Regions from separate parts of the Gudongella sp. DL1XJH-153 genome, predicted to be linked through region 2. Evidence: riboswitches for the same ligand, from Rfam matches in the RefSeq annotation. Region 2 holds a riboswitch; each other region holds the start of a gene.
What was found. Region 2 has a riboswitch for cyclic di-GMP ahead of ACOEN1_RS01045 (transglutaminase-like domain-containing protein). Riboswitches for the same ligand answer to the same signal wherever they lie in the genome.
Positions count from the first base shown of each region.

Region 1: another riboswitch for cyclic di-GMP. It lies ahead of ACOEN1_RS08210 (DUF7601 domain-containing protein); the one in region 2 lies ahead of ACOEN1_RS01045 (transglutaminase-like domain-containing protein).
Region 3: another riboswitch for cyclic di-GMP. It lies ahead of ACOEN1_RS03300 (copper amine oxidase N-terminal domain-containing protein); the one in region 2 lies ahead of ACOEN1_RS01045 (transglutaminase-like domain-containing protein).

Region 1 covers NZ_JBMEMN010000018.1:13,429-24,568, forward strand. Annotated here, with positions in the region: gene ACOEN1_RS08190 (5'-nucleotidase C-terminal domain-containing protein) at 1-1,532, shown strand, start outside; gene ACOEN1_RS08195 (O-antigen ligase family protein) at 1,579-3,396, opposite strand; gene ACOEN1_RS08200 (GumC family protein) at 3,627-4,829, shown strand; gene ACOEN1_RS08205 (polysaccharide biosynthesis protein) at 4,882-6,741, shown strand; gene ACOEN1_RS08210 (DUF7601 domain-containing protein) at 6,765-9,011, opposite strand; cyclic di-GMP riboswitch class I at 9,175-9,261, opposite strand; cyclic di-GMP riboswitch class I at 9,346-9,430, opposite strand; gene ACOEN1_RS08215 (5'-nucleotidase C-terminal domain-containing protein) at 9,578-11,140, shown strand, end outside.
Region 2 covers NZ_JBMEMN010000001.1:191,315-202,454, reverse strand. Annotated here, with positions in the region: gene ACOEN1_RS01070 (AI-2E family transporter) at 1-225, shown strand, start outside; gene ACOEN1_RS01065 (nitrous oxide-stimulated promoter family protein) at 226-546, opposite strand; gene ACOEN1_RS01060 (DNA-3-methyladenine glycosylase family protein) at 624-1,232, shown strand; gene ACOEN1_RS01055 (cytoplasmic protein) at 1,252-1,590, shown strand; gene fusA (elongation factor G) at 1,768-3,837, shown strand; cyclic di-GMP riboswitch class I at 4,000-4,073, shown strand; gene ACOEN1_RS01045 (transglutaminase-like domain-containing protein) at 4,088-4,870, shown strand; gene ACOEN1_RS01040 (CtsR family transcriptional regulator) at 4,953-5,408, shown strand; gene ACOEN1_RS01035 (UvrB/UvrC motif-containing protein) at 5,427-5,924, shown strand; gene ACOEN1_RS01030 (protein arginine kinase) at 5,908-6,924, shown strand; gene ACOEN1_RS01025 (ATP-dependent Clp protease ATP-binding subunit) at 6,937-9,381, shown strand; gene radA (DNA repair protein RadA) at 9,411-10,778, shown strand; gene ACOEN1_RS01015 (DUF1573 domain-containing protein) at 10,833-11,140, opposite strand, start outside.
Region 3 covers NZ_JBMEMN010000004.1:53,820-64,959, reverse strand. Annotated here, with positions in the region: gene ACOEN1_RS03335 (heavy metal translocating P-type ATPase) at 1-2,095, shown strand, start outside; gene ACOEN1_RS03330 (heavy-metal-associated domain-containing protein) at 2,147-2,362, shown strand; gene ACOEN1_RS03325 (two-component system sensor histidine kinase NtrB) at 2,895-4,010, shown strand; gene ACOEN1_RS03320 (sigma-54-dependent transcriptional regulator) at 4,048-5,400, shown strand; gene ACOEN1_RS03315 (hypothetical protein) at 5,561-5,872, shown strand; gene ACOEN1_RS03310 ([Fe-Fe] hydrogenase large subunit C-terminal domain-containing protein) at 6,048-7,415, opposite strand; gene ACOEN1_RS03305 (EamA family transporter) at 7,714-8,604, shown strand; gene ACOEN1_RS03300 (copper amine oxidase N-terminal domain-containing protein) at 8,708-9,583, opposite strand; cyclic di-GMP riboswitch class I at 9,681-9,761, opposite strand; gene ACOEN1_RS03295 (aldehyde ferredoxin oxidoreductase family protein) at 9,964-11,140, opposite strand, start outside.

The DNA.
Region 1 (11,140 bases), on a different contig from region 2:
GAATGCCTTATGTCATCAAGGAGATAGCAGGTGTAAATGTTGGAATACTTGGAATAACTAATCCAAATATTCCAAGATGGGATGGACCCAAGGTAACCTCACTCCAATTTGACAAGCCTGTAGACTCTGTTGGAGAGCATATTGACAAGATGAAGGAAGAGGGAGCAGATATAATATTTGTAACATCCCATATAGGCTATGAAGAGGAGTACGATGGCTCAGGAGACGGAGCAGAGATTTTTGTGGCAGAATATCCAGAGATAGCTGGAGTGCTTACCGGTCATGCTCATGTGACTGAAAGCCAGAAGGTTGGCAATACACTTGTTGGAGCTGCAAAAGATGCAGGAAGACAGGTTGTTAGATTTGACTTTGATCTTGTAATGGATGGGGAAGAGTGGACAATAGCGGATAGTAGAGTAGAAGTAATAGATGTACTGGAATATCCGGCAAGTGAAGAGTTGAGAGAATATGCAGCAGAGTATCATCAGAATACATTGGATTTTCTGGTTGATGTTATCGGACAAGTAGAAGCAGATTTTGCGCCTCCTTCAGAAATTCCTGGAATTCCTGAGGCACAGATAAGAGACACTGCAGTTATTGATCTGATTAACAACGTACAGCTTGAAGCAACTGGTGCTGATGTTGCAGGAGCCGCATTGTTCAGTCCGAACTCAAACCTAGAGGCTGGAGATGTAACATATGCAGATATTTTTGGAATCTACAAGTATCCAAATACACTTATAGGCATTGAGGTAACAGGAGAAGAACTTAAGGATTACATGGAGTGGTCAGCAAGCTACTACAACACATATACACCTGGTGATATCAATATAAGCTTTAATCCAAACATAAGAGGCTACAATTATGATATGTTCCAGGGAGTGGAATACAAGGTTGATGTAACCAAACCTGCTGGGGAGAGAATAGTAGACCTTATGTTTGGAGGAGAGCCTGTACTTCCTGAGGACACACTAAAATTGGCAATAAACAACTACAGATACGGTGGACTTAAGGATATGGGAGTAATAAGCGGAGAGCCATATTTTGAATCAGATCCAAAATCACTTAGAAGCTATATAGCTGACTATATTGCAGAAAATACTCCAATTGCTCCTGAGGTTGACAACAACTGGGAGATTGTAGGAGCTGACCTTGAGCATCCTTTAAGACCATACTTGATTGATCAGATTATTGCTGGAAATCTTGAAGTTCCTGTATCAGAGGATGGAAGAAGCTACAATGCAGAGGCTATTAATGCCAATGATATGATCCTTCAGGGACTTATTCCTGATGAGGTGCTTGCAGAATATGGAATAGAGGTAACACCTGTAGAACCCGCACCAGAACCAGAGCCTGCTCCAGTACCAGAGCCAACAGGAGATGATATTGAATATATCGTCAAGCCTGGGGATTGGTTATCAAAGATTGGAGCGACTTATGGAGTGGATTGGAGAATGCTTGCTGAGTACAATGAGCTAGCAAATCCAAATCTAATCTACCCTGGTCAGAAGATAATGATTCCAAGAAACTAAATAAGCTATTAAAAATGGAGCACTTCTTAAGAAGTGCTCCAAAGCTTTAGTCAGCTTCATTTTTTCTATCTCGTTCAATTGTTTTCTTGTTGAGGATAAATCCAATACCAAGAAGTGTCCAAAAGACCGGAGCAACGGATACAGTGCTGTCGTTGGAAATACCAGTGAAAAGATAGATTACAACAGCCATAAAAATTGCCAGTCCTGCAGTGTCGATAAAATCATCATAATCTCTTTTAAAGAAGTATGCCTGAAAGCTTGATACAATATACATCCCAAAGAGAACCAGAAGTGCAAGAACTGAAAGAATACCTGTATTTACAGCGCTTTGAAGATACATGCTATGTGGCTTGTCAACAATGGTATTTGTGCTTGTAAAGCCAAGGAACTTTCCAACATAGTCATTGTTTGGAAAATGCAGTGCATAGGTATCTGCACCATGACCAATAAAGATAGTTTCTTTCAGCATAGGGATTGTTCTAGACCATATATATCCTCTGCTTGAAGCAAGCCTTTCCCTACCTTCAAAGCCAACATAGGGGGCACTGATATCAGTGATATATTCTCCTCCATAGCCGATTACCTTAATTTCTCCATCATCTTCAACAAACTTAATGTTACGTCTTCCTCTGTTGGTTGATATTGTAGTCTCTAGAACTGGATTTTCCTCATGAACTTTTATTGCAAATGAGTGAGAATTAAACGGTTCGATAGCAGGCATAATAACATTTTCTTCGACACTTGCCTCAATTAGATTCCCATCACCATCCATTAATGCAAATGAGTTTTCTGAGAATGTAATTTTCATTGAGTAGTCTTTGAATATAATCTCAGCTGTATCATCTTCAAGCACAATATCCTTTAAGTCAGCCTCTTGAGAGGTTTTGAGGGATTCATAACCAGCTTTTAGTCTGTTAACAAGTAATCCATCTCCTGTTTGATTCACGCCAACAAATACAACACCAACTGCAATTGCGATGATGGCAAATGATTTCCAACGTCTTATGACAAGTCTTCTGAAAAATATTATCATAAGTATTCCAAAGACAACCATCGAAAACATTCCGGCTCTTGATCTTGATCCAAGAAGTGCAAGGAAGGAAGCTACGCTTACAATACCAAAGAATATCTTGTATCTGTAATCCTTTAAAAGCAGAAACAGCGTAGTCCCAAGAACAAAGATCATACTCATATAAACGCCGACGTAGTTGATATTATATAGCGTTCCATAAATGGACTGGCTTGATGCAAATGTAAATCTAAGACTTTCCGCGATATGCTCATATTGGGCAGGTAGAATCAATTTCTTACCAAGGTCTGTCATTAGAAAGTCTTTCCCGAGGAACTGAGAAAAGCCCAGAGCAAACATTGCTAATGCTGAAGCCCCTAGAGATGAAAGTACGACTTTAACTTGTTTTTCATTGTCAATAAAGTTATATCCCAGGAAAACCAGCACCATATATGCAAGCAATACATACATGTTCTCATATCTGTCCACAAATCCTTGCAGGGAAACCTGCCTGTAGGTTGCAAACAATGTGGATAAAATAACCAATACTCCATATGCAATCATTGGATAATAAATTTTACTTCTTCTTAGTTCAATATTCTCCAGGAAAAATTTTCTGTAGAGGAATAAAAGAACTCCAAATCCTGTAAATATAAGCAGCCAGTACATTTTGTAGTATGAGAAGAAATCAAAATTCTCCGCATAGTTTGTAAACATAAGAGTAGCACCGTTTGGTGGAACGACCTTAAGGAATACTATCAAGGGAACCACTGCGGCAATCAGTGCAAGAGGTATTACAAGGAATATATTGTAATTATTATGGTTTCTATTTGATCGTTTCTTTTTATTTTTCAATATGTATCCTCCGTTCGTTGTCTATTTGCTTTTAATATTATACCATAACTATAGAAAATTTAACAAAGACATCAAAATAGATTCGTAAAACTGTTTCAGAATAAAGGAAACTATAGAATTCTACGTGAATTAATGATAAAATAAAATTCGATTCGTCCATATAACAGGTTGATTTTTCCATACGTGTGGGTTATGATATTTGTGTGAGTTCATGATGAGGAGGAAATAAATTGGAACAGCAATATAATGAGGATGAGATAAGTCTAAGGGAATTGATCGAAGCCCTGTTAAGACAAAAAAAATTAATAGCAATAATAACAATTGCATCGGTATTATTGGCTGGAATATATAGCTTCGTAATACTTGAGTCTACATATGAGTCCAGAATGATGCTTATGGCAGCGAATGTAAATCCCCAGAATACTGAAATGGCAGTAGATGGAGATGTTGACAAATTGCTTGATGCCATGACAAATATTCCAACAATGAATGTTGAATCATACAGGCAGCAGATAACTACACCAGAGGTATTAAGAAAGACAATCGAGGAACTTGATTTAGGGGAGATATATACAATCGGTAGTCTGGCAAGAAAAATTCAGCTTGAAACTGTTAAGGAAACTCAGCTTATTACCATAAAAGTTGAGGACACAGACCCTGAAATGGCAGCTGCAATAGTTAATTCCGTGGGAGAGAATTTTATAAAGTATGTTACTGAAAGCACTAAGAGCAGAGCAAATGCGTCATCTCAGTATGTTGCAAATCAAATGGAAATTGAAAAGAGCAATTATGAGGATGCACTACTTGAACAAAAGGAGCTTCTTTCACAGCCAAGAAGCAGCCAAGAAGTTTCAATGGAGATGGAAGCTATTCTAACTCAGCTTACAGAGTTTAAAACTGATAAGAATTCCCTTGAAGTCAGAAAAGAAGCATTAAATGCTTCAATACAAGTTTCATCAAATACTCCTGGGAATGGAAGCTCCCTCACCTTAAACCAAAATACGGGAAGAGTGATTTTGGATTCAAGTGAAACCACCTTAAGAATGGAGCTTGCTGAGGTGGAAAGTGAACTTGATAGTATGGATAGGATGATTCCAGAGCTTGAAAAAACTGTAGAGGAACTAAGAGTAGAATATCAGGATAAATATCACAGAGAGAGTATAATAACCCAAAGAGTTGACAGAGCCAAGGGAATCTATGAATCATTCCTGAAAAAGTACGAAGAATTGAGAGTTACCGAGTCTGCACAGATTGGTGAAGCTAGTGTTGTTGTGGTTTCAAGAGCTTATGCTCCTGTAAATCCAGTTGGTCCACGAAAAGCACTTAATATGGCAATTGGACTGGTACTAGGACTAATGATTGGTGTGTTTGCTGCATTCTTTATAGAATACTGGAAACAGTCTGAAGTAGACAGTAAAAAAGGATTATCATAGTGCAATAGTCAGACTGAGAGGTCTGGCTTTGTTTTCTTAAGGAGAGGGTAGTGTGTTAAGGCATAGAAATAGAATAATACTGCTTGGGATAGATATTTTTCTTGTCAATCTGTCCATTTTGCTGTCTCTATTCGTAAGGTTCGAGGGACAATTAAACGATCAGTTTATGCAGTATTTTGTAGTCTACAGGGAAAATTTCATATTGATAACAATAATCAAGATACTTGTCTTCTATTACTTTAAGCTTTACTCCAGTATCTGGAGATATGCCAGTATAAATGAGATGATAAAAATAGTATCGGCGAGTATAGTAGCAAGTGCGCTTATGATAAGTGTTCTTTTTCTAAAACAATCTGTGTTGCCAAGATCCGTTTATGTCATTGCAACATTGTTTGACATGATGTTTATTGGTGGTTTCAGGTTTAGTGTTAGAAGTATAAGTACCATGTATTTTGGAATCAAGAAAAAAGGACAGGTCAGAAAGCGAATCATGGTAGTCGGAGCAGGAGATGCAGGTGCCATGATTATCAGGGAATACAAGAATCATTACAGTTCCACCAGCACACCAGTAGTTGTTGTGGACGATGACAGAGCTAAGCAAGGCCAAAGGATCAGTGGTGTTCCCGTTGAAGGCGGGAGGGAATACATTCCTGAACTCGTTAAAAAGTACAGCATAGATGAAATTGTAATAGCAATTCCTTCTGCATCAAAAGTGGAGATTTCAGAAATCGTTAGAATCAGTAAGAAATCAGGTGCAAAACTCAAAATTCTTCCAGGGATCTATGAGTTGATTGATGGAATGGTAAGCGTTAATTCAATACGAGAGGTTCAGATTGAGGACCTTCTTGGAAGAGAGGAAATCAAGATTGATATTGATGAGGTTAAGGAGAATCTTCGAGGGAAAGCCATTATGGTTACTGGAGGCGGAGGTTCAATAGGATCAGAACTATGTAGACAAATTGCTATTCAGAGGCCTTCAAAAATTGTTATGGTGGATATATATGAGAATACTACATATGATGTCCAGAATGAGCTTAAAAACACCTACAAAGAATTGAATCTAAAGGTATATATAGCATCTGTAAGAGACAAACAAAGAATTGGGGAACTTATAAGACGAGAGAGACCAGACATCATTTTCCATGCGGCTGCCCATAAACACGTTCCTCTAATGGAAGATAGTCCTAAGGAAGCGATAAAAAACAATGTATTTGGAACATGGAACCTGGCGAGGGCTGCCATCGAATCCGGAGTGGATAGGTTTGTAATGATATCCACTGACAAAGCTGTTAATCCAACAAACATTATGGGTGCCAGCAAGAGATTGTGTGAGATACTAGTTCAATCTATGAACCCACTTTCCAATACAGAATTTGTTGCAGTCAGGTTTGGTAATGTTCTTGGTAGCAATGGAAGTGTAATTCCTCTTTTCAAGAAGCAGATTGAGGCCGGTGGACCTGTCACGGTTACACACCCTGATGTTATAAGATATTTTATGACAATACCTGAAGCTGTTCAGCTTGTATTACAGGCTGGAGCAATGGCAAAAGGTGGGGAGATTTTTGTACTTGATATGGGAGAGCCAGTAAAAATTATGGATCTTGCAGAAGATTTGATAAGACTTTCTGGATTTGAGCCATTTACAGAAATCCCAATTGATATTGTGGGTTTAAGACCCGGAGAAAAACTATTTGAGGAACTTCTTTTGGATGAAGAGGGAATACTTGAGACAAAGAACAACAAGATTTTTGTTGCAAAGCAATCCAAAATTGACTATGAGAAACTAAGCGGAGAACTTAACAGACTGTACGAGGTCATAATCTCGGAATCAGATGAGAAAACCAAGGACTACGTTAAAAAGTTGGTTCCAACCTATGTAGAGACAAATGAAAATGGTGTAAATCCTAGTTAGGATTTACACCATTTTTTTAAGTCTTAGAATCTTTTCTTCTTAAGATAAAGACCAAGTGCCATAAACGCTGCTCCAAATCCTGCAAATACTGTTGGGTCTGAAGCGCCAGTTGCTGGAAGTGTAGCTTGTGGAGTTTCTTCTTCCACTACTTCAACTTCTGGTTCTTGTTCTGGTTCAGGCTGTTGTTCTACAACGATAACTGGTGGTAATTGAGGAGTAGGTTCAGTATCAATGGTCAATACTTCTTCATCGTCATCTTCCTCAGGTTCATCATCGTCGTCTTCTTCCTCATCATCATCGTCGTCATCACGTGGTGGACGAAGTCTGTTTATAAATTCAACTTCCTCTGAGGAGCTTTCAAGGATTTCTGCTTCAACATTATTGTCTGAGAAAAGTCTAAATGCACTGTTTATGCTAACCTCTCTTACTCTGTATAGGCCATCTTCAAGATCTTCGAAGGTTAAGCTTCCATTACCATCAATAAAGCCATCATCAATGGTTACCCAGCCACCTTCACCTTGCACTTGCAGTTCAAAGTAGAATCTAGTACTCCTGCTTATATTATTCCCTGAGCTGTTTTGAACTATCTTAGTTACTTCGATTTCACCAAGCTCTGGTGGAGGAGTATCTTCTTCCCTAACATTGGTGAATATAGCTTCTCCCATATCACCATCATTTTCAAGTTTAGTTTCTTGCTCATTTTCGCTTTCGCTGTGAAGCATATATCCCTCTGGAATATTAATTTCTGTTACCCTATATTCACCTAGAGGCAAACCAGTTAATGTTTCAGATTCTCCACCTTCTAGTAGGACGGTACTTTCATCAATTTCTACCCAGCTGGTTTCCTCATCTTCTTCTACCATCATTTCTATCTTGAATTCAAACTCGGTAGTATCATCATCAATTTCTTCATCATCCTCATCGACCAATATCTTGGAAATTTCGATTGATCCTTGAGGAACTTTCATGTTTTCAAATAGAACTGAATCTTCAGGCTCATTTTCTGTAAGCTCTACTTTAAGTCCATTCTCACCGTTAAGAATGTAGCCTGTTTTTGATTCTTCAGTAACCCTGTACTCACCAAGCGGTAGAACCAAATCTAAGGAGCTTCCTCCTGCTACAACAAACGGACTGTCTTCTAGTTCAACCCACTCTTCTGCATCCTCATCATACATCTCAACGATAAATGAGAATTCTGTAGAGTCGACTATTTCAGATGCTTGACCAGGTGTAACTATTGATTTTATAATTGTCAACATACCATCCGGTATCTTAACATTAGTAAATAAAACTGAATCTGCAGGTTCTTCTTCTGTAAGTTCTACTTCCAGTTCATTTTCACTATCTAGCCTATAGCCAAATTCTGATTCTTCAGTAATTCTATATTTACCAAGTGGCAGATCCAAATCTAAAGAACTGCCTCCAGCTACAGCAAATGGACTGTCTTCTAGTTCAACCCACTCTTTTGCATCCTCATCATACATCTCAACGATAAATGAGAATTCCGTAGAGTCAATTATTTCAGATGCTTGACCAGGTGTTTCTACTGATTTTATAATTCTAAGTGAGCCATCTTCTGGAGTGTCCATTATATTGGTAAATGATACATATTTGCTATCGCCATTATTCTTTAACTCAATCTCAAGTTCGTTGTCAGTATCAAGAGTATAATCACTATCAATGTCAATTTCGGTTACTCTGTACATACCAAGAGAAAGTCCAGTTAAAGTATCTGAATCATTCCCGGTTAGGATAACGGGGCTGTCATCAATTTCCCCCCACTCACCTTCAACCTTCATCTCTACCTTGAACTTGAATTTTGTGTCATCATCTTGTATTACTTCATCATCCTCATCTGTGACGATTTTCTCGATTTCAATTTCTCCTACATACTTTGTATAGAATGTGATATTTGAAAGGTCTGGTTCTCCACTAGGATTGCTTAGGTCGCTGTTGTCAAAGCTTCCTGAGTAAACACCATCATCAAAATAGATTACATCGTTATCTGTTCCACCTTTTATTACTACAGCATAAATAGGATAATCATCACTTTCGAACTCAACTTCTATAGCACTTCCTGTTACTGTAATTCCATTGCTAGATCCTTCTGCTTTCCATGAGTTCCCTTTCCATTCAAACTTTGCTAGTTCAACATAAGGGTCTTCAAGATCCAGATTTCCTCCGCCTTGTACAGCAAAAGATACATGCATGCTTAGTATCATTGATAAAGCTATAAGGAAGGTTAATAGTTTCCTATACTTGCCCATCATCATTCTCACTCCTTTTCTTTTTTTTAGACTCTATGTTTGTGAGTCTATGTAATTGTGCATGCAATTTTCAGCTTTTAATTTCTACTTCTGATTAGTCTAACAACTATTATCCATAAGCTTCATCCCCTTATAATTATCCAAATAAAAAGCCGCTATGAATTAACATAGCAGCTGAACGGCCATACCCAGAACGGGCTTTAGACTTCGAGCTTTGCGCCCCTGGCTTTCGCCAAGTTTGCCTTTGTATGCTGGAGGCTTATAATAAATTTGGTAAATACATCCTAACATTTACAAACATTTCCTCATTAAAATACGAAAAGCTACCATGTTTTCACATAGCAGCTGAACTATCATAGCCTAATAGCTTTAGACTTCCCGCTTTGCGCCCCTGACTTTCACCAGGTTTGCCTTTTTTATGTTCTATCTTAACCTATTTATACCACTATTTTAAATGGCTAAACCACAATAGCATTAAAACATAAATTCAAAAAAGTGGTAAAACGTTGTCATCAGGGGTATATAGTTATTGCGTATTGATAAATAGATAAATTAAAGGAGGAGAGACAATGTTTAGAAACAAAAGAATCATCGGTATGGTAATGTCATTAGTCTTGGTTCTTGGGCTTATGATTATGCCAGCTACAGTATCATTTGCAGCTGGGCATGATACTCTTACAATTGTTCATGTCAATGATGTTCATGGAAGATTGGAAGAAAATGATTATGATGGAACTCTAGGGTATCCAAAAATGAAGACTTTCCTGGATGGACTAAGGGAAGAGGATCCAAATCTTCTATTATTACATGCAGGTGATTCATTCCACGGAACAATCCCAGCGAACCTGACTGAGGGAGAAGCAGTAGTTGACGTTATGAATGCCATGGAGTTTGATGCAATGGTTCCTGGAAACCATGATTTCAACTTTGGCTATGAAAGATTGCTTGAGTTAAAGGCAATGTCAGATTTTGATATTCTTGGAGCAAATGTTGTAAAAGAAGATGGTACATCAGATTTTGATCCATACATGGTTTATGAGATGGAAAATGGTATGAGAGTTGGAGTTTTCGGTTTAGCCACTGAAGAGACAAAAACAAAGTCTCATCCAAATAATACAATGGGTATAGAGTTTGCAGACATTATTGAATCAGGAAATGATGCAGTTGAAGCTCTTGAAGAAATGGAAGTAGATATTATAGTTGCACTTATCCACCTAGGTATCGACGAATCCTCAGTTGACACAGCATATAAGCTGGCAGACAATGTTGAGGGAATAGACCTTATAGTTGATGGTCACAGCCACGATGTAACTGGTGAGGAGAGAAACGGTGCATATATTGTACAGGCTGGAAACTACTTGAACCATATTGGTGTGGTTAAGGTATCCATGGTTGATGGAGAATTAGCATTCGAATCAACCCAGCATCCTTATGAGGAGCTTAAGGAACTTGTGGCTGATGAGTATATAGCTGGAATGATTGCGGAAACAACTGCACCAATTGAAGAAATGCAGCAAGAGGTTGTTGGAAATACTCTTGTTGAGCTTGATGGTGTAAGAGATAATGTAAGAGCAGGTGAAACTAACCTTGGTAACCTTATTACAGATGCTATGATAGTTGCTTCCGGTGCAGATGTTGCACTTACAAATGGTGGAGGAATCAGAGCAAGTATCGATGCTGGAGAAATAACTCTAGGAGAGGTATTGGAAGCATTCCCATTTACCAATGTATTGACTAATATTGAGGTGACTGGAGAAGAACTTATGTTAGCGCTTGAGCATGGAGTGAAGGACTATCCAGCAACAGCAGGACAGTTTCCACATGTTAGCGGAATGAGCTACACCTTTGATCCTAACCAAGAGGTTGGATCAAGGATAGTTTCACTTATGATTGGTGGAGAACCAGTTGTAATGGAAGAAACCTATATGCTGGTAACTAATGACTTCCTTGCTGCAGGTGGAGATGGATACACAATGTTTGAAGGAAAAGAGATCCTTGCTTACTCTGGATTGCTTTCAGAGGTACTTGAAGATTATCTAAGAGCTAATCCTGAAATAAGCCCAGCTGTTGAAGGCAGAATAGTAGCACTTCCTATGACTGAGCCTCCTGCTGAGCCAGAGCCAGCACCAGAG
Region 2 (11,140 bases):
CAGTTTGACGGCAATATCCTCGGGCCTAAGATTCTTGGGGACTCTCTTGGAATATCGGCATTCTGGATCTTGTTCTCTTTGCTTATTGCAGGAAAGATGCTGGGCTTTATAGGGTTGATAATCGGAGTTCCATTGTTTGTATTCATATATTCAATTATCAAGGACAATGTTGAGAGAAGGCTTGCCAAGAAAGGCCTTCCGATAGAAACCAAGGATTACTTCTAGTTATTTGTTGTTAAGACTTAAGATTGTATGTCTTAGCATAAGCAAGGGATGGTATAAGATCATCCGTGGTGCTGAGTATTTCATTACGGCTTTGATCATCCCTCGGTGTTTTTCATCATAGCAGTGCACGCTGCAGCTAGAACAGAAGGTTTTTTTCTCAATAAAGGGACAATTGTCTACCTTGCTCAGGCAGTAGTCTGTAAGTTCAAGGTATTGTGTTTTGGTGAAGGAGTTGGAGTTACCCTTATAATAGAGGTCTATCATAAGGGATACAATTTCCTTTTCCCTTTGAATTTTTTCCTGAACAGATAAGGATTTCACTTTACCGGACCTCCTGGTTATTGACTTATATATATTGTAACAAAATTTAATCTTTTGAGAAAGAGTATGGTGAAAGCATGAAATACTTTAATTACGGAGACAAGGAAAAAGAATATTTATCAAATAGGGACCATGTAATGAGGGGGCTTATAGAAAAGTATGGACATATTGAAAGAGAAGTGAATCCAGACCCATTTTCAGCACTGGTTTCCAGTGTTGTCAGTCAGCAGATTTCAACAAAAGCAGCAATTACTGTTGAGAGGAGACTGGTAGAAAAGTCTGGTGGGCTTTCAGCCAATAAATTGAATTGTTTAACACTTGAGGATATTCAGGAATGTGGATTATCCTTCAGAAAAGCAGGGTATATCAAGGGTATAGCAGAAGCTGTAATAGAAGGTCAGATTGACTTTGAGAGTTTGAAGGCACTTTCCGATGAGGAGATAATCCAAACCCTTGTTGGTCTTAAGGGTGTTGGAAAGTGGACCGCGGAGATGATGCTGATATTCTCATTTGGAAGAGAGAATGTTTTGAGCTTTGATGACCTTGGAATAAGACGCGGATTGGAATCAGCTTACGAATTGGCTGAGGTTAAGAAGGAACTGCATCCTTATTTCAGGGAGCTTTTCAGCCCATATGGCACCGTTGCATCCTTGTATCTATGGAAGGAATCCGCAAACAGGCAGTAATTGAAAGGAGCTGGACAATATGAGAAAGATAGCGTTTTTTGCATTTAGAGGTGATGATATGTGCTTTATGCACCTGGTCTTAAATGCCATTGATTTTCACAACAAAGGAGTACCTGTAAAGATAATAATGGAGGGTGAAGCCGTAACTATTATTGAGAAGCTTGAAAAAAGTGAGAATAAACTTTACTTAAAAGCAAAGGATTTGGGATTGTTTGATTGTATTTGCAAGGCTTGCTCAGCCAAACTTGGCGTACTTGAATTCAATGAGACAGTTGGAATACCCTTAAAAGGCAATCTAGAAGGTCATCCTGCAATGGAAGACTACATAAAAGACGGCTACGAAATTATCACGCTTTAAACTAAAAAAAACAAGATGGAGTGCCCCTTTGGGGTGCTTTTTTGTGCCCAAATAATATTTTGATTCTAGAAAAGATTCATGTTATAATGAATAGGTGTAGAATTCAAACTTGTTTGAAAATTGCAGTAATTGAAAAGGTTATCATATCTTTAAAATTCTAGTTAGGGGGAATGTATCTTGAAAGCGTACTCAACGGATAAGATCAGAAACGTAGCCCTTCTTGGGCACAGCAGTAACGGAAAGACCACTTTAACGGAAGCAATGCTATTTGCAACAGGTGTAACTACAAGACAAGGAAAGGTAACAGATGGAAACACAGTTTCAGACTTTGATAAACAAGAAATTGCCAGGAGTGTTTCAATCGGAACAGCTGTAGTTCCTGTAGAATGGAATAATATTAAATTTAATATTCTGGATACCCCCGGATATTTCGACTTTATTGGAGAAATGTACGGAGCGAAGAGAGCAAGCGAAGGTTCAGTGCTTCTTGTTGATGCTTCTTCAGGAATTGAGGTAGGAACTGAAAAAGCATGGAAGAACCTTGAAAAGTACGACACTCCAAGAATTATATTTGTAAATAAAATGGACAAGGAAAACATCAACTTTGACAAGTTGCTTGAAGATTTGATAAGCAAGTTCGGGGACAAAATCGTTCCATTTGCATACCCTACTGTAACAGGTGAGGGATTCAAAGGCTTTGCAAATCTAATAGATGAAGTTGCATATGAATACGAAGGAAAAAATAGAAAAGAAGTTCCCCTAAGCGATGAGCAGAAGGAAAAAGTCAATGAATACAGAGAAATCTTTATGGAAAGGATCGCATTGTCTGAAGAGGAACTTATGGAAAAGTACTTCGAAGGCGAAGCATTTACATCAGAAGAGGTAACAAGGGGAATCAGAGGGAGTGTTTCAAGCGGAGCGCTCGTTCCATTAGTGGTAGGTTGTGCTGAAAAGGCAATCGGAGCTGACTTCCTGCTTGATTTGATACAAAGATATATTCCATCTCCAGCTGATGTTGGAAGTGCTACCGGAACCAAAAATGGACAAGAAATTGTAAGAAGGGTAGATGTAAACGAACCATTCTCAGCCATTGTATTCAAGACAATCGTTGACCCGTTTGTTGGAAAATTGACCTTGTTCAAGGTTGTTTCTGGCAAGCTAACAAAAGATACAGACCTCTACAATTCAACAAAGGAAAAATCCGAGAAGCTTGGAGGGCTGTTCATCCTAAGAGGAAAGAACCAAATTGAGGTTTCTGAAATAATGGCAGGAGATATTGGAGCCACTTCAAAAATGGCATATACTCAAACAGGAGATACCTTGTGCGAGAAATCAGACCAGACACTTTATGAAACAATAAAATATCCTCAACCAACTTTATTTATGGCAGTTGAGCCAAAGAATAAGGGTGACGAGGAAAAAATCGGTACATCCCTTAACAAGATGATTGATGAAGACCCGACATTTGTCATTGAAAGAAACACTGAGACAAAACAGCTGTTGATTGGTGGACAAGGCAATATGCAGCTTACAGTAATCGTCGATAAACTAAAGACCAACTTTGGTGTGGATGTAGTGCTGAAGAGTCCTAAGATTGCATTTAGAGAAACAATAAAAGGATCTTCAACAGTTCAGGGAAAACACAAGAAACAATCTGGCGGAGCCGGACAATACGGTGATGTTCATATGAAATTCGAACCAAGCGAGGAAGAATTCATCTTTGAAGAGCAGATCTTTGGAGGATCAGTTCCAAGAAACTTCTGGCCAGCAGTTGAAAAGGGAGTGAGAGAATCCCTTGAGCAAGGAGTATTGGCAGGATTCCCTGTAGTAAATATTAAAGCTATTCTTTTTGATGGGTCATACCATGATGTAGATTCAAACGAGATGGCATTTAAGATTGCAGCATCAATTGCATTCAAGAAGGGCATGGAAGCAGCCAAACCAATACTTCTTGAGCCTATAGTAAGGGTTGAGGTTTCAATACCTGAGGATTATATGGGCGATGTAATGGGAGACATGAACAAGCGTAGGGGTAGAATTCTTGGAATGGAGCAGCAGGCTGACGGTAGCCAGAAGATAATTGCAGAAGCTCCGCATACTGAAATGTTTGAATACGCAATTGACCTTAGAGCAATGACCCAGGCAAGAGGTAGTTTTACAATGAATTTCACAAGATATGATGAAGTTCCACAAATGATTGCAGATAAAATAATTGCTGAAGCAAAAGCAGAAAAAGAGAATAACTAGCCATCCATTCAGCCCGGTTTTATGCCGGGCTGAAAATTTCTGTAATAATTGAAAAAATAGGGTTTACATAGCATTACATTGTGGTATAATATTTATGAAAACTAAATAGCATTACAAAGAGTATGACAAATACACTAAGGCATTCCCTTTTTGTATGCTGTCAAACGATAAAGGCAAACCTATCGAGAGGTAGGGACGCAAAGCTATAGGGCCTGAAAAGGCAGCCAGCTACCGAAAGGAGAGTTTACAAATGAAGAGGAGAGTTCTGAGCCTTTTATTAGTATTTGTTTTTTTATTTGGGTCAATTGGAATATCAAACGCTGCAGAGAGCTTCGGCGTGACATCAATGGACAATAGTCAACTTAGGATAGATAGCGTAGCATACGGCAGCAATGTTAGAGTCATGGTTGAGAAGGGAACTGAAAAGTACTTCTACAGCATGAACAACACACAGGAACATATCCCTCTGCAACTTGGAGATGGACTATATACTGTTAAGCTTCTAAAAAACATCGAAGGAAACAAATATCAGGTACTTGGAAAATCAGAAATGAACGTTTCACAGTGGAACGAAAATGTATACCTGACTTCAAGTCAACCTGTATACTGGGCTAATCAAAGCCTGATGCCGGTATTGGCCAATGCATTGTTTCATGGTATGGAAACAGACTATCAGAAAGTGGTAAAGGCCTACAACCATATCACAAACAACATAAAATATGATTACGACAAGATTAATTATATAAACAATTCCTACATACCATCAATAGATGATACCATAACAAGTGGTCAGGGAATCTGCTACGATTACTCAGCCCTTTTTGCAGGACTTATGAGATCCCAAGGAATCCCTACCAAGCTTGTCAAGGGATATACTGCAGGAGTAGACGTATACCATGCATGGAATGAAGTCTATGTAAACGGAAGCTGGATGATAATTGACACAACATTTGATGCTGCCTATTACCAAAATGGTATGACAGTAGAGATGGCCAAAAGTGAACTTGATTATCAAAAAGTTAGAGAATATTAGATAATATTAGATTAAGCCTGTTAGGGCTTAATTTTTTTGGGTAAAAGACAAAGAAAGTCAAAGTCAGAAAGAAGGGATATTAATGGCAGGATTAAGCAACATTATTGAAAAATTCCTCAAGGAGTTGATTGAGGAAATGGACGGGGTTGTGGAAATTCAAAGAAATGAGTTGGCAAGCCAGTTTGAATGTGCCCCTTCACAGATAAACTATGTCCTAAGTACAAGATTTACCCCCTACAAGGGTTACTATATTGAGAGTAGAAGAGGCGGCGGTGGGTATATTAGAATAGTAAAAGTAAAGCTCCAGGAGGATATAAATCTGAACAATATCATTCAGAATATCGTTGGGGAGTCGCTTACTGAAAACAAAGCCTATGAAATATTGATTGCTTTGAAGGAAGAAGAAATAATAACCAGCAGGGAGGCTGAGATTATCAAGGCTGCTGTCAGTGACAGAGCATTTAATTGTGGTCCGGGGGACAGGAATGTAATTAGAGCTTCTGTTCTTAGAAATATATTGCTGATTTTGGTTAAATAGATTGGAGTGTGACAGATTATGAAATGTGAATCCTGCAATGAAAGGGAAGCAAAGATTCATTTCACCAGCGTAATAAATGGAGTTATGGAAGAGCATCATCTTTGTGAAGTATGTGCTTCAGGAATTCAGAAGGATCTTCATGAACAATTTCCTCTCCACAAGTTATTTGAAGGAATAGATATAGATACAAAATGTCCGAACTGTGGCTTAAGTTACGAGAAATTTAGATCTACAGGCAAGCTTGGATGCTCCAAGTGCTACGATGCATTCGGCAAGGAACTTGAGAATGTTATAAGAGGAATCCACGGACACACGAAGCATAACGGAAAGATTCCAAAGAGAGGCTATTCAATGATAAGGCATCAGGAAGATATCAATCATTTGGATAAGGAGCTTCACGAAGCCGTCAAGCAGGAGGAGTATGAAAAAGCTGCTGTTCTAAGGGATGAAATCAAGAGAATCAAGAAAGTAATGGATTCAGATAAAAGAGGTGATGAAAATGACCATATGGCTTGATCCGCAGGAGTATGACCCTGTTGTGGTAAGTACTAGGCTTAGGGTTGCAAGGAATATTCGGGAAGAGGTATTTCCATTGTATTCAACCAGGGATCAGTCCCGGGAGACTGCCGATGAGATAATTCAAGCAGTTAAGGAGCAGTTTCCTGAGGGTGAATACGAGTTTCATCGCCTAAGTGAAATGGAAAACAGAGATAGAATAAGATATATGGAAAATCATATAATCAGTCCAGGACTTCTTGAGAATATTGACAAGGGCAGCTTCTTTATGCGAGAAGATGAGAAGGTTACAATAATGATAAATGAAGAGGATCATGTTAGACTTCAGACATTGTTACCAGGTCTCAATCTGATGGGTGGCTGGGAGCTTTGTTCACAGATTGACGACCTTCTTGAAGATAAATTGGATTTTGCATATCATGCTGAATTCGGGTATCTGACTGCTTGTCCAACCAATACAGGTACAGGCTTGAGGGCATCTGTTATGCTGCATCTGCCTGGAGTAACAATGACGGGGCATATTGGCAGTATTTCAAATGCGCTTAGAAAGATCGGGCTTACAATAAGAGGAATATATGGAGAAGGCACCGAGGCGGTTGGTGACCTCTACCAGGTGTCCAATCAGTTGACTCTGGGTGAATCTGAGGAAGAGATAATTGAGAAACTGAACAGAGTTATCCAGCAGTTGATTAAAAGAGAAAAAAGCACAAGGGTATATCTAAACGAAAAGAAGTCTACAGAGATGGAGGACAAGGTCTACAGATCTCTGGGAATTTTGAGAAGTGCAAGAATTCTTTCTTCCAAGGAGGCCATGAAGCATATATCAATGATTAAGCTTGGTTCAGATCTTGAAATTCTTAAGGATTTCAGAGGTAGTGATCTCGTCAGATTAATGATATGGATTAAACCTGGAAATGTTCAGGTTTCTGAAAAAAGAGCAATGGATAAAAAAGAGAGAGACAGAGTCAGGGCTGACCTGACCAGAGAATATTTCAAGTAATGGAGGTAGAATATGGGAATGTATGGTAGATTTACAGAAAGAGCTCAAAAGGCAATTTTACTTGCTCAAGAGGAAGCCAAGAAGTTTAATCACAACTACGTTGGAACAGAGCATCTTCTTATGGGTCTAATTGCTGAGGATCAGGGAATAGCTGCTTTAAGTCTTAAGGAATTGGGTGCCACCATTGACAAGGCTAGAAAACAGGTTTACGATGTTGTTGGTATGGGAGAAGAAAGTGTAGAACTGGTAGGATTTACACCTAGGACCAAGAAAATATTTGAGCTGGCAGCTGCTGAAGCCAGAAACCTGGGGCACAATTATGTCAGTACTGAGCACTTGCTGCTTGGACTGATTGGAGAAGGTGAAGGGATTGCTGTTACAATATTAAGGAGGATAGGAGTAGACCCTGCGAAGCTTGCAGAATCTGTTGCCAAAAAGGTAATTGAGTCTACACCAAAGCAGCAACAACAGGCACAGCAACAACAGCAAAATGCAAAAAAAGGTGAGTCAAGTATTGAAAAGTACAGTATAGACTTAAATAAAATGGCACAGGACGGAGAAATTGACCCTGTAATTGGAAGAAAAAAAGAAATCGAAAGAGTCGTTCAGGTTCTTAGCAGAAGAACAAAGAACAATCCAGTACTCATTGGTGAGCCGGGGGTTGGTAAAACTGCCATAGCAGAGGGGCTTGCACAGAAGATTGTCGAAGGTGACGTGCCTGAGATCATTATCAACAAAAGAATTGTAACTCTTGACCTGCCTGGAATGATTGCCGGTGCAAAATATAGAGGTGAGTTTGAAGAAAGACTTAAGTCTGTTATGAAGGAATTGAAGGAAGCAGGGGATGTAATCCTCTTTATAGATGAGATGCATACAATTGTGGGAGCGGGAGCTGCTGAAGGTGCAATAGATGCATCCAATATTCTTAAACCAACCCTTGCAAGGGGAGAGCTGCAGATAATAGGAGCCACAACCATTGATGAATACAGGAAGCACATTGAAAAGGATACGGCTCTTGAAAGAAGGCTTCAACCTATAATGGTGGAAGAACCCAGTATTGCTGATACCATAAAGATTCTAGAGGGCTTAAGGGATAGATATGAAGCACATCATGGTGTAAAGATACAAGATGATGCACTGGAAGCGGCTGCAGAGCTTTCATACAGATATATTGCCGACAGGTTCCTCCCTGACAAAGCTATTGACCTTATTGATGAAGCTGCATCAAAAATCAGGGTAAACACTTATATCGCTCCTGATGATCTGAAGGATCTTGAGGAAAGGCTAGAGGAGCTTGAACATGAAAAGGAAGAGGCAATAAACACCCAGAATTTTGAAAAGGCTGCAAATGTAAGAGATCAGGAAAAAGAAATCAAGGAGCAGATTGAAAGCAGAAAGATAAAATGGCAAAAGCATAAGCAGGAGAATAATCTTGTGGTCGGATATGATGAAATCGCTGAGATTGTATCCAATTGGACAGGGGTTCCTGTAAGCAGAATGACAACTGAAGAAAGCGAACGACTGCTTAAGCTGGAAGAGGTTCTTCACAAGAAGGTTGTAGGGCAGGACCAAGCGGTCAAGGCTGTATCTGCTGCTGTGAGAAGAGCAAGGGTAGGACTGAAGGATCCGAAAAAACCGATAGGAAGCTTTATATTTGTTGGTCCAACTGGTGTAGGTAAGACTCACCTGGCTAAGGCTCTTGCTGAAGCGTTATTCGGTGAAGAGGACGCGATGGTAAGAATAGATATGAGTGAGTATATGGAAAAGCACTCTGTTTCAAGGCTTGTGGGTTCACCTCCGGGATATGTAGGTTATGATGAAGGCGGACAACTGACTGAAGCCATTAGAAGAAAGCCATATTCTGTAGTCTTGTTTGACGAAATAGAAAAGGCACATCCAGATGTATTCAACATGCTTCTTCAAATACTTGATGAAGGAAGGCTTACTGATTCCAAAGGGCGGACTGTTGACTTTAAGAACACAGTCATAATCATGACCTCAAATGCAGGCGCAACTTCCATCAAGAAACAGAATGTACTCGGGTTTTCAGCTGCAGAGGACAAGAATGTTCAGGAATATGACAGAATGAAGGAGATTATCACAGAGGAATTAAAAAGGACATTTAGACCGGAATTTTTAAACAGGCTGGATGAAGTTATTGTTTTCCACGGCCTTGAAGAAGAACAAATTGAAGAAATTGTGGATATAATGGTAAGAGAACTCGAAAAAAGAATGGAAAAGATAGGCGTTCGCATTCAGATTTCAGAGGATACCAAGAAGTATATATCAAAGCATGGATTTGATGCTGTTTTCGGAGCAAGACCACTTGAAAGAACAATCAGAAAGATGATTGAGGATCAGCTAGCTGAAGAGATTCTCAAAGGAAGCGTTTCAAAAGATGAAAAAATATCTGTTGAATACGATGGCGAAAAGCTTACATTCAACAAGACTGAATAGATGACAAAGGGAGCCGGGGGGAGAATTTATTGGCAAAGAAAAGTAAAATCAACAGATGCAGTGAATGCGGATATGAAATGGTTGGGTTTATGGGAAGGTGTCCTGAGTGCGGCGCTTTTGGCTCATTCCAGGAGGTGGATAGAAGCGAAGATAGTTCTAGGACAAAAAAAAGATCTTCTGCTAATTCAGAAAGACTTAACAAGATAGAGACAACTAACAGCCAGAGAGTCAAAACCTCCATCAATGAGTTTGACAGGGTTATGGGAGGTGGAATCATAAAGGATTCCATCACTATTCTTACTGCCAAGCCAGGTGCCGGCAAATCCACTCTGCTTCTCCAGGTTGCAAATGATCTGGCAAGACAGGGCATAAAGACTCTATACGCCTCCGGTGAGGAGTCAACATCTCAGATCAAGTCAAGAGCTGACAGGATACTAAAGGAGATTCACGACGATCTTCACGTAGTTTCTGACAACAACTTGAACTCTGTACTGGAAATAATCGAAAGAACTGATGCGAGATTTATTATTGTTGATAGTATCCAGACATTCACATTGGATGAATTTCCAACATCAAGGGCAGGCTCCCCGACACAGACAATGGAGTGTGCCTATGAACTTGTCAAGATCGCCAAGCGACCGGACAAACCAAGGATAGTATTTATCGTTGGGCAAATGACCAAGGACGATGAGCTGGCTGGAGTAAGAGCATTGGAACATCTTGTGGACACCGTGCTGATAATTGAAGGCGATAGCGGTGAAGAGCTTAGAAGTCTTGTCTCAACCAAGAATAGATACGGTTCAACCGGTGAAATGGGTTTTTTCAATATGACTGAGGATGGGATGGTTTCAATTGACAACCCATCTGAGTATTTTATGACAAAACGATCTGATGAGAATCAGGTTTCAGGAAGTGCATTAACTGTAGTAAGAGAAGGAACAAGGCCTATCCTTCTTGAAGTTGAATCTTTGGTATCACCATCTTTCACTCCATATCCAGCGAGAATTGGCGAGTCAATGAAAAGAGAACAGATGAACACTTTGGTGTCAATACTTGAACAAAGGGGTGCAATCCCTCTTTACGACAAAAATGTTGTTATTAAGACAACGGGAGGAATCAAACTCAAGGAGCATTCTGCCAATCTGGCTGTGATTGTAAGTATTGTCTCCTCCGTCTATGACAGACCTGTAGGAAGCGATACTGTGTTTCTTGCAGATGTAGGTTTGACTGGGGAGTTAAAGAAGGTGCCATCACTCCATGCCAGGCTTCGTGAGGCAGACAGAATGGGAATAAGGCTAGCGTTTGTATCTGGCGATTACTCTGAAGGAACAAGGCTTGAGAACTTAAAGGTAATGAAGTTGAGAACCTTAAAGGATGTATTGAACAAGGTATTTTAGTTAAAAAAGACACTCTGAAAACTTTCAGAGTGTCTTGTAAATTTTATTCGATTTTTACTTCATCCCGTAAACTCCAAGGGTTCTGGTTCTGTTTAGTTCCTTCTCGACGGTTTCTTTAAGACTGAAATCCAGAGTATTTGCCAAGGAAGCAAGAAAATAAATGTATGCTCCAATTTCCTGCTCAAGGACTTCCTTGCAGTTGGGGCATATTTCGCCTACAACGTGTGAATCCACTTTTGTCAATGCGTCGCTAAGAGATTCAGAACTGATATCCTGCTTTTCTGCTTCGATTTTAATACATCCACAGGATGTTACGGATTTTGCTACTGCTCTGTTGATTCTGGCATTGTATTCATCAAGTT
Region 3 (11,140 bases), on a different contig from region 2:
GTCGGTGCGTGTATCAGAAGTAAAGAAGGCAATTGAAAAAGCTGGGTACAAGGCCATAGAGGAAAAAGATACTACTGAAGATGTTGATAAATTGAGAAAAGAAAAAGAAATCAGGACATTATGGAGAAAGTTCATAGTCTCAGCCATATTCGCAATCCCATTGGTTTATTTTACAATGGGTCACATGCTGGGATTTCCATTACCTGCAGCAATAGATCCAATGATGAATCCTCTAAACTTCGGCTTGATTCAAATTGTCCTAGTGATACCTTCTGTAATCGCGGGTTATAAGTTCTATACTGTTGGATTTAAAGCTTTAATCAGAAAGAGTCCCAACATGGATTCTCTGATAGCTATAGGAACCTCAGCAGCAGTGATATATGGGGTATTTGCTGTAGTACAGATATCTCGAGGCTATACGGAGTATGCCGATGATTTATACTTTGAAGCCGCTGCTGTAATAATAACACTTATACTCCTGGGGAAATATCTTGAATCAGTTACAAAGGGGAAAACATCTGAAGCTATAAAGAAGCTAATGGGACTTGCCCCTAAGACAGCAACAATAATTCAAGATGGCAAAGAGATGGAAATATCCATAGAAGAAGTGGAAGTAGGAGATATTATAATTGTTAAGCCTGGAGAAAAGATGCCTGTAGATGGTAAAGTGGTTGAAGGCATCACATCAGTGGATGAATCCATGCTTACTGGTGAAAGTATTCCAGTTGAAAAGAATATTGGAGATGACATCATAGGTGCCAGCATAAACAAGAATGGAACAATAAAGTACAAGGCAACAAAGGTTGGAAAGGATACCGCTTTAGCACAAATAATAAAGCTCGTAGAGGATGCACAAGGCTCTAAAGCACCAATAGCAAAGATGGCTGATATAATTTCTGGATATTTCGTTCCAGTGGTTATAGTACTAGCGACTGTTTCAGCTCTGGCCTGGTATTTCATAGGAGGACAAACCACAGTGTTTGCATTGACGATATTTATATCAGTACTTGTAATCGCATGTCCTTGTGCACTAGGTCTGGCAACACCAACAGCTATAATGGTGGGTACAGGTAAAGGGGCTGAGAATGGTGTTTTAATAAAAAGTGGTGCTGCATTGGAAACTACTCACAAAATAAGAACAATAATATTTGATAAAACAGGTACCATTACGGAAGGAAAACCAAAGGTTACTGACATAGTTGTGGCAAATGATGTGAAGCAAGAAGATCTGCTACAATTGACAGCATCAGCAGAGAAGGGATCCGAGCATCCCCTGGGTGAAGCCATAGTAAAGGATGCAGAAGAAAAAGGATTGGAATTTAAGAAGGTGGAGAAGTTTAATGCCATACCAGGACATGGAATTGAAGTCATCATAGATGGGAAGGCTGTTCTCGCTGGAAATAGAAAGCTTATGGTAGAAAGAAGGATAGACATAGACAAACTGGAGGCAGCATCTGACAAATTGGCAGAAGAAGGAAAAACGCCTATGTATATTGCCATAGATAATTCAATTGCAGGAATAATAGCTGTAGCTGACACCGTGAAAGAGAACAGCAAAAGAGCTATTGAAAAGCTTCATGAAATGGATATAAAAGTAGCAATGATTACTGGAGACAACAAGAGAACTGCCGCAGCAATTGCAAAGCAAGTGGGAATTGACATTGTATTGGCTGAAGTGCTTCCTGAAGATAAGGCAAGTGAGGTTAAGAAACTTCAAGCTGAAGGCAAGAACGTTGCTATGGTTGGAGATGGGATAAATGATGCTCCTGCTCTTGCACAGGCGGATATTGGAATTGCAATTGGATCTGGAACGGACGTTGCCATGGAATCAGCGGATATCGTTTTAATGAGAAGTGACTTAATGGATGTACCAACAGCTATACAATTGAGTAAAAGCACCATAAGAAACATCAAGGAAAATCTGTTTTGGGCATTCGCATATAACACTGCGGGTATTCCAGTAGCCATGGGAGTATTATATCTCTTTGGCGGACCATTGTTAAGTCCGATATTTGCGGCAGCAGCCATGAGTCTGAGCTCAGTGTCAGTATTATTGAATGCTTTAAGGCTAAAGAGATTTAGACCAGTAAGATAGTATTGTCTTTATAGACAGAGTTCACTATTTATTTTGAAAGGGGAAAAACATATGGAAAAGAAAGTGATGATTGAAGGAATGAGTTGCCAGAATTGTGCACATCATGTAGATGTGGCTCTAAGAGATTTAGAAGGAGTTTCAAATGTCAATGTACTTCTTGAAGATAAGTATGCTTTAATTGAAGTTGAAAGCAGCGTCAAGGATGAAGACATCAGAGCAGCAATAAGTGATGTTGGATATGAGGTAACTGGGGTAGAAGTAAAATAGAAAATAAGGAAAAGCATATAGCTACAGAAATTCAGTTGAGTTTCTGTAGTTGCTTTTGTGAGTAGTTGGTTTGCCCGGAAGATTTTGATGTCTCAGGCTTAATTTTAATGATTTATCTAATACAGTCGAGTTCCGTAAACATTGATTTGCGTTCGATTGATTCAGTTTCAGTTATGATTAGTCCTTCAAATGATATATAATGTGATAAAGGGTAAGACTGATATAATAATGTACTACTTTGGAGTTGATCAAGCCTATGTTAAGAGATTCATTGAACAATAAAAATACTTGGATTATTGGAGTATTATTAGTGATAATTACTTTATTGCATTATTCCAACCTCACAGCGGTAAGAGAGCTTCATAATTTTTATAGGATGTTATATTATATCCCAATAATCCTGGCATCATTTAAATATAGACTAAAGGGAGGACTTATAACCTCTATAATTGTGTCCTTGTTATATGCTCCCCATATTTTTTTATTTAACACTGAACTAAGCATTATACTGATAAATCAATACCTGGAAATAATGCTATTTTTAAGTATTGGATTTATTACAGGCTGGCTAGTAGAGGGTGATTACAGGAAACAGAAGCTTTTAGAGAACAATATTGTCGAGATAACAAAACTTCAAAACTATACAAGAAACATTGTAGATAGTATTGATAGTGGTGTTTTGGCAGTTGATACAAACTTAGTGATTACAGCACTAAACAGAGAAGGTGAAAAGATCCTTGGGGTACAAGATGCAATAGGAGTAAATGCTTCAAGTGTATTTGATTATAGTATTGTGGATATATTGAACCAGACAAAACTACAGAAATTCAAATATACAGATATTAAAACTGTTATCAAGGTTGACGATGAGGAGAAATACCTTAAGTTAACCGTCTCACCTCTTCTAAACATACTCAATAAAATCCAGGGACTTGTAATCGTAATTGAAGACTATTCCAATGAAAAGTATCTTGAAGCACAAACTGCCAGAGCTGATAGATTATCAGCAGTTGGCGAGTTGGCTTCCGGTATAGCCCATGAAATACGAAATCCCATGGGTATAATAAAAACAATCAGTCAAACACTTCAAAAGGAAGAGGATCAGGAAAGCATGGTGGAAGGTCTAGGTATTATTGTTAAGGAAGTGGATAGGGCTAATAAGGTAATCCAAACACTTCTGAATTTTGCACGACCAGATGTGAATATAGTTGAGAAAGTTAATACTGGAGCATTAATTGATGAGGTATTAATCATAATAAATAAATATGCCATAAATAAGAAAATAGAAATATTTTGTGACATTGGAAGAGAAATTGTCATTATGGGTGATAAGGAGAAGCTGAAGCAAGTATTTATTAATATATTATTAAACAGCATACAGTCCATGGAAAACGGTGGTAAAATCTGGATAAGCACTGAGGTTGGCGACTTAGGTGTAAGCATTAGCTTTAGAGACAATGGGACTGGGATTGAAAAGGAAGATTTAAGCAAAATATTCAATCCTTTCTTTACAACCAAGGAAGATGGCACCGGGCTTGGTTTGTCAGTATCAAATAGGATTATCCAGGATCACAATGGCTACATTACAATTGATAGTGTAGTTAATGAGGGTACTATAGTAGTGATTTACTTACCATTATATGAATAGGAATTCGCAATTAGAACAGTGGAGAGAAGGTGAAAAAGTGATCAGGAAAATATTAATTGCCGATGATGAGCCAAATATGATATGGGCCTTAAAAAAAGCTTTGTCCAAAGAAGAATATGAAATTATAAGCGCTGATAACGGTGAGGAAGCTGTGGAGGGTTTAGCTGAGGAACCGGACCTAATTATAATGGATTTGAAAATGCCCAAGATGAATGGACTTGAAGCATTAAGAAAGATAAAGGAAATCAATCCCAAGATCCCTGTTATAATGATTACCGCTCATGGTACTACTGACACTGCTGTTGAAGCCATGAAAATTGGAGCCCTGGATTATATATCCAAGCCTTTTGACATAGATGAGTTAAAAGTCGTCATAAAAAAGGCATTGGAATACAAGAGCTTAAATGATGAAATTAATTATCTTAGGGAAAGACTGGATGAAAGCAGTTCAAAGATAGTATTTAAGAGCAGGTCCATGGAAGAGGTATTGAAACTGGTTTACAAAGTCGCACCAACTGAAGCCAATGTTCTAATACTTGGTGAAAGTGGTACTGGTAAGGAACTAATAGCAGATGAAATTCATAGATTAAGCAAAAAAAATAAAGGACCGTTAATCAAGCTAAACTGTGGAGCTTTCGCGGAGAATCTCTTGGAAAGTGAACTGTTTGGATATGAAAAGGGAGCCTTTACAGGAGCGGTTTCCAGGAAAAAGGGTAAGTTTGAATTGGCTGAAGGAGGCACTGTTTTCTTGGATGAGATTGGTGAAATAAGTGAAGCCATGCAAGTAAAGCTTCTGAGGGTTTTGCAGGAAAAAGAGTTTGAACGTGTTGGAGGGGAGACAACAATAAAGGGTGATTTTAGAATAATTGCTGCAACCAACAAGGATCTGAAGTCAATGGTGGATGATAATAAATTCAGAGAGGATTTATATTATAGACTAAATGTTGTACCCATCAAGATATCGCCACTCCGTGAAAGAAAGGATGATATTCCACTTCTAATTGAATATTCAATAGATAAATTTTCATCTCAAATGGGCAAGAATAGGTTTAGGATCAGTAATGAAGCCTTGGATTTAATGATGAAATATGATTGGCCTGGAAATATCCGGGAACTGCAAAACATAGTGGAAAGATGTGTCATATTAGCATCTGGACAAGAAATAACAGAAGACTTGTTACCTAATGAAATAAAAAGTCAAAACAATTTGGTAGGTTCAAGTATAGTTTTGCCTGAAGAGGGGATATCCCTTGAAGAAGTAGAGAAGAATCTGATTATGCAAGCCTTGGAAAGAACAGATCAGAATCAGACTAATGCTGCTAAACTTTTGGGAATAACCAGACACACTCTAATTTATCGTATGGAAAAGTATAATATAATCACAAAATAAACCAAGCTTCAAAAGCCAGTAATTTTGGGATTGTAAAGTCCATAAGAATATTGTGCTTAAGACAAAGGGAATCGAGGGGATGTTTTGGAGTATAGGTGCAGGGTGTAAATATGATGAACGATACTAGTGGAAGTAAAAGAAACATGAGAGGTGGTTATGTATGAAGAAAGCATCTGTATTTATGGCATTCATGCTGGCACTGACGATGCTATCAACAGGAACAGTTTTTGCTGCAGAAAATGGCTTCGAAGCCAAAGCAAGCGACAAAAACCCAGCTTTTGAAGATATGGAGGATATGCATGATATGGATATGGAATGTGTGATAAATGTTAACAACAATGACTTGCATTTTTCAAGTATGGGACATATTATGATTCCTGGCAATGCAGCAGATAACACAGAATCCCCAATTTTTGACACCATGGATGGAATGGACATGGGGCATCTGTCCCCTCCGGATAGAGTAAAATAATCTATACAATTTGTGGAAATTGAGTAGCCCATATAGGAAATAAAAATGAGTTCTAGTAGATGGTTATATTATGCCATCTGACTGATAGGCTCCCATAAAATGGACATTTAAGTTTAGCCTGTCCATTTTATGGGGGCTTATCCTTTCTCAGATAATAAGGATGGTACACTACTGTTTACTCTCTGGATAAAATTTCCTTCAGTTCATCATTTTCCATAAACTCTTGGATAGATTTGACATTAAACTGATCCAATATCTTCATAACATTTTGATTGTCAAACGGGGTAAGTATAAAAGAATCCTCTCCAAAATCATTAACCAGCCTTGTAGCCTTCTCAAGATCAATATTTGTCTTAGGTCCACCTACACAGCCACCTACACAACCCATTCCTTCAATAAAGTTGGGATCACCTTTTTTTCTACTTTTAAGGGAATCCAATACCCTTTTACATTCCTTGATACCATTTACCTTGAGGGATTTTAGCTTGATCACCCTGGTAGGCTCCAGCCTGTTCAATACTGTTTTAACTGAAAAACTAACTCCTCCAGTTCGTGCATAAACTCTTCCTCCAAAGGATGCCTGATCCTTATCATCATCGTATAGATCACTAAAATCAAGATTCAAGGCATCAAAAATTTCCTTTAGCTCTCTAAAATTAAGCACATAATCGATCGCACCTTGCAAGTCGGGTTCCTTTATTTCACCTTTTTTCGCAACACATGGTGAAATAAACACAACTTTAGCATTATTATATAGCTTTTTCAATACTCTACCAGATGCAATCATGGGAGAAATCGATGGAGACAAGTAATCATATATATCTGGGTAGACTTTCTTGATCATATTGAACCACATCGGACAACAGCAGCTTGTCAAGAAAAAATCATCTTCGCTTTTAACGAGATCATTGAACTCATATGCTTCCTTGATAGTAAGAATATCTGCAAATAAAGCAACCTCAATCATATCTTTGAAGCCCAAAAGTTTTAAAGCGCTTCTCAATTTTCCCATACTTATTTCTTCACCAAATTGACCAACTATAGCTGGAGCAACAGTAACATAGACAGGAGAGTCCCCGTCCCTTAATAGATCAATTACCGGCATAAACTCAATCTTGTCAGCCACAGCTCCAAAATCACATGTAAAATCACTATATCCACAGCTTATAGTTTCATTCAGTCTGTTATACATTCCGGACTCATACTTTCCCAACTCGTTACATTCGCAATAAATTGAATTACATTGCTTACAAGGACCTTCCAGTTTGGAAACAACAGGTTGGTAGATTTTCATTGAGCTGTTGAGAACACTCAATTCATCATCAAAGGATTTCTCACCCTTTGGGTCTTGGCCCATCGCTAGTCTAATATGATTCCTGATAAAGGGCATGTCAGACTCATTAAAACCGTATTTGTTTTTTATGTACTCAGCAAGGTCATTTAGGTCATCTACGCTCTTTAGATCTCCTTTCCAATACCTTTTTACCAGCTCATTAAAAATATGCATTCGTTTTTCATTAAAATCCAAATACTTGTCATCCATAATTAACTCCTCACAATTTTATTTTCCTACTTTTTATTAGTTTACCCTAACGCATTGATACAAAACCTATGAAGGATTGAGATAAAGCAAATTAATCTGAAGATATCTTCTTTGTAGGAAAATTATGAGGAATCTATTTATGTTTCAAATATTAAAGTGTTTATCTCATCTAATTGACAGACAATTTATATTATGCTTTAATTAGGATATTAAAGAGAACACAAAAAACACCAGGGACGGTTCTTTTTGTTTGCATACAAAGAGATTCGTCTCTTCTCTTAAAAGGGGTGGATGACAATTGAATCATAAAGAGTTCAGGTACAGCTTGATGGTATTACTAGGTGCAATTTTATGGGGAACAATTGGAACTGCACAGCATTTTGCACCGGAAGGAGCCACACCCATATCAATTGGCGCAGTTAGGCTTGCAATAGGAGGTGGAGCCATTATGCTCTATGCATTCCTCAAAGGCAAGCTCAATGGCAAGGAAATATTGTTTAAAAGGAGTACATACATAGGGGCAGCCAGCATGGCATCCTTCCAACTAACCTTCTTTGCAGCAGTCTTAATGACAGGGGTAGCCATGGGAACTGTCGTGGCAATAGGAAGTGCACCTATTTTCGCAGGTCTGATTTCATTAATCGTAAACAAGGAAAGTCCAGGTATCAAATGGCTTGTTTCAACACTGGTTTCAGTATTGGGGTGCATTTTGCTTGTAACAGGCGGAGGAGACCTATCAGTGAATATGAATGGAATACTTATTGCACTTGGAGCGGGAGCCTCATATGCTGTATACACTGCATCAACGAAAAATCTGCTGGATATCTATTCGCCAGAGATGGTTACTGGAGTTGTTTTTACAATGGGTGCAATAATACTATCACCATTTCTTTTGATCTATAGCCTGGATTGGCTTAAAACAGCCCAAGGGCTGGGTGTAGCACTTCACCTTGGATTGGTTACCACAGCATTTGCATATGTATTGTTCTCATATGGATTATCTGGGATCAAACTTCATAAAGCTGTAACATTGACTCTGGCTGAACCTGTAACTGCAGCGATTCTTGGGGTATTTCTACTGAAAGAACAACTGTCAATGATTTCCGGTTTTGGAATGGGTCTGGTATTTGCAGGACTTGTTATACTTTCAATAACAAGGCCAGTTAGAAACAAGGAATCCCTAACTTAAAAGCTTATAAAGGCACTTCAAATCTCATGTAAAAGAGTTGAAGTGCCTTTTTCTAATTGTTTATAAGTTTATCCTGCATGTATGCTCGTTATTAGTAACAGATCTACTCAGCAATCTCCACTGTCTCAGTCTCAGGCTCCCATTCAACATCAAGGCCCATGTTTTCAACAATAAAACGCAATGGAACCACTATTCTGCCTTCCATTACTTCTGCTGGTACATCCAGTTCCACTGCTTCGCCGTCTACAGTTACTGTCATTTCTTCAACATTAAAAACAATCTCTGACTCCAAATAGGCTATGGTAGCAGTCTTGGACTCAACATTCCAGTCAACCTCAGCACCCAATGCGGTAGATATTGATCTTATTGGTACCAGGACTCTTCCTTCCTTGAGCACAGGTGGAACATCGAATTTAAGGTTTTTTCCCGGCATAAGGATATTTTCTGCAGGTAGCATCTTGATGCCTTCAATGCCCTCAAGAGATTCTGCATTCTCCATTAGGATATCCCACTCCTCCTGGGTGTACTTTTCCCTCATGACCTGCTGCATCTCCCTGATTTTCTGCTTCATAAGAGTCTTGTAGCCTTCGAACTCTCCCTTAAGCCCTTCAATCTCGGCTTGAAGTAAAGCCATAGCCTCTGAGTCCTCAGCTTCCTCAGCAGCCTCCAAAAGGGTCTCAAGCTCCTCAATTTCAAGCTCAAGCTCATCCTTCAGGACCTCTAGCTCATCCTTATCTGCCTCAAGCACATCCTTGATGCCCTTCCATTCCTTGTTTTGAATTTTGGATTTGCCTATTCCCTTGCCACGGCCCCTGCTTTCTCCATCTTCGTCGTCCGCTTCTTCCTCTTCCTCTGTTTCAACATCTTCAAACTCTTCCTCGATTTCAATTTCCTCTTCATCAGCCATGGCCACCATCGGCAATGCCATAACCATAGACAATGCAATCAAAAGTGATAAAAAGCTAAACAAACGTTTCATAAAAATCTCCTTTCTCCTATCTTGTTTCCAATCCAGGCAAATAAAAATGCTCTGGATGGGTTACCATTCAGAGCCATGAAAGTGCATAGCATGTCTTTGTGGCAACCCGGCTACCATAGTTTCCCTTAGGCCCGTGGCTTTGCGTCCCCTGCTTTAGCAGAGTTTGCCTTTTCAATTTGTTGGTGGAATCATTGTATTCTCCAAATATTAGCTGGAATTATGACAACTAATCCATAATTTGATGATACAGTTTAATGCTTTACCTGTCAATGATATTATTTATACCTGAACATAGCTTAACCTGGCAAAAAATAAATGGACGGTCATTTTTCAAGCCAAACTATGGCTTTAATACAAAATAACCGTCCCTTCTTATCTCTTTACTTAAGCTTCAGCCTAACCAATGTCTCATCAGTTGGCTGTCCGGTCTCCTTGTCCCAGCCCATGCTTTCATAGAACTCATCAAGCATGATCTCGGCATCTGCAACCTGGCCCTTGCCTAGGCCGTCAGGTGCGGGTTCCTGGGTAAGTCTAGCTGGAAGCTTCTCATCCTTTCTTCCAAAGCCCTCCCTGGCGTTGAACAATCTTTCAAGGTTAATGACCCTTTCAGCTGCCTCCATCATCTGATCCATTGTTTTGTCATCACCAGTGGCGGCATTGTAAAGTCCAGTCCAGGTGCTTCCCTTCACTGCAAGGGTGATGCTTGCAAACAGGCATACCCCAAGGAGATTGGTCATCATTGAAAGCTCCATAAAGGGCTTGACCCACCACTTGTTCTCATCCTCAAAGGGCGATACCTTCTCATTGATTCCAAGCTCGGGCTCAAGGTATCCAAAGGAGTCTATGACTGAAGCATAGGGTCTAAGGTGGTCGGCACCCCTAGGTGAGATAAGGTGTGAAAGGGATTCTCCCTTGCTGGCCCTTACGCCGCAGGATGCAAGCTCCATACCCTTGACCTGGAAAACATACTTCTCAGCCTCCGGACCGATTTTTCTCGCAGCCCTCAGTGATCCCTCGGCAAGTACATCTCCATAACCTTCCCTGTTTGCGATCATTTCTGTCATCTTGACCATTGCCTCTGCATTTCCAAAGGATAGGTCGATGCCGCCGGTTGTTTCCTTGTCGATGAGCCCCTTTTCAAACCATTCCATGGCAGATGCTATTGTCTGCCCCGTTGATATGGTATCAAGACCCATGCGATTACATATATATCCAGCCTTCACTATGGCGTTAAGGTCATCCACAAAGCACTTGGAACCAAATGCACCAAGGGTTTCATATTCCGGACCTCCGCCGGATTCACCCGCATACTCCCCGTCGATTATCTCTGTGTGCCTTCCGCAGGCGATTGGACAGCCAAAGCAAGCCCAAGCCTTCACCTTCAAATTATCATGGTAGGCCTTGTGACCAATCTTGTCCATGGCGGAATCAAAGGTGGTCAGCTGCCAGTTCCTGGTGGGCAGTAGACCAAGAGCATTGATTGAGTCTGTAAATGATGGGGTTCCAAATGGCTTCAGCTCCTCCCTTACAAAGGCTTCAGCATCCAGCTCCTCACGT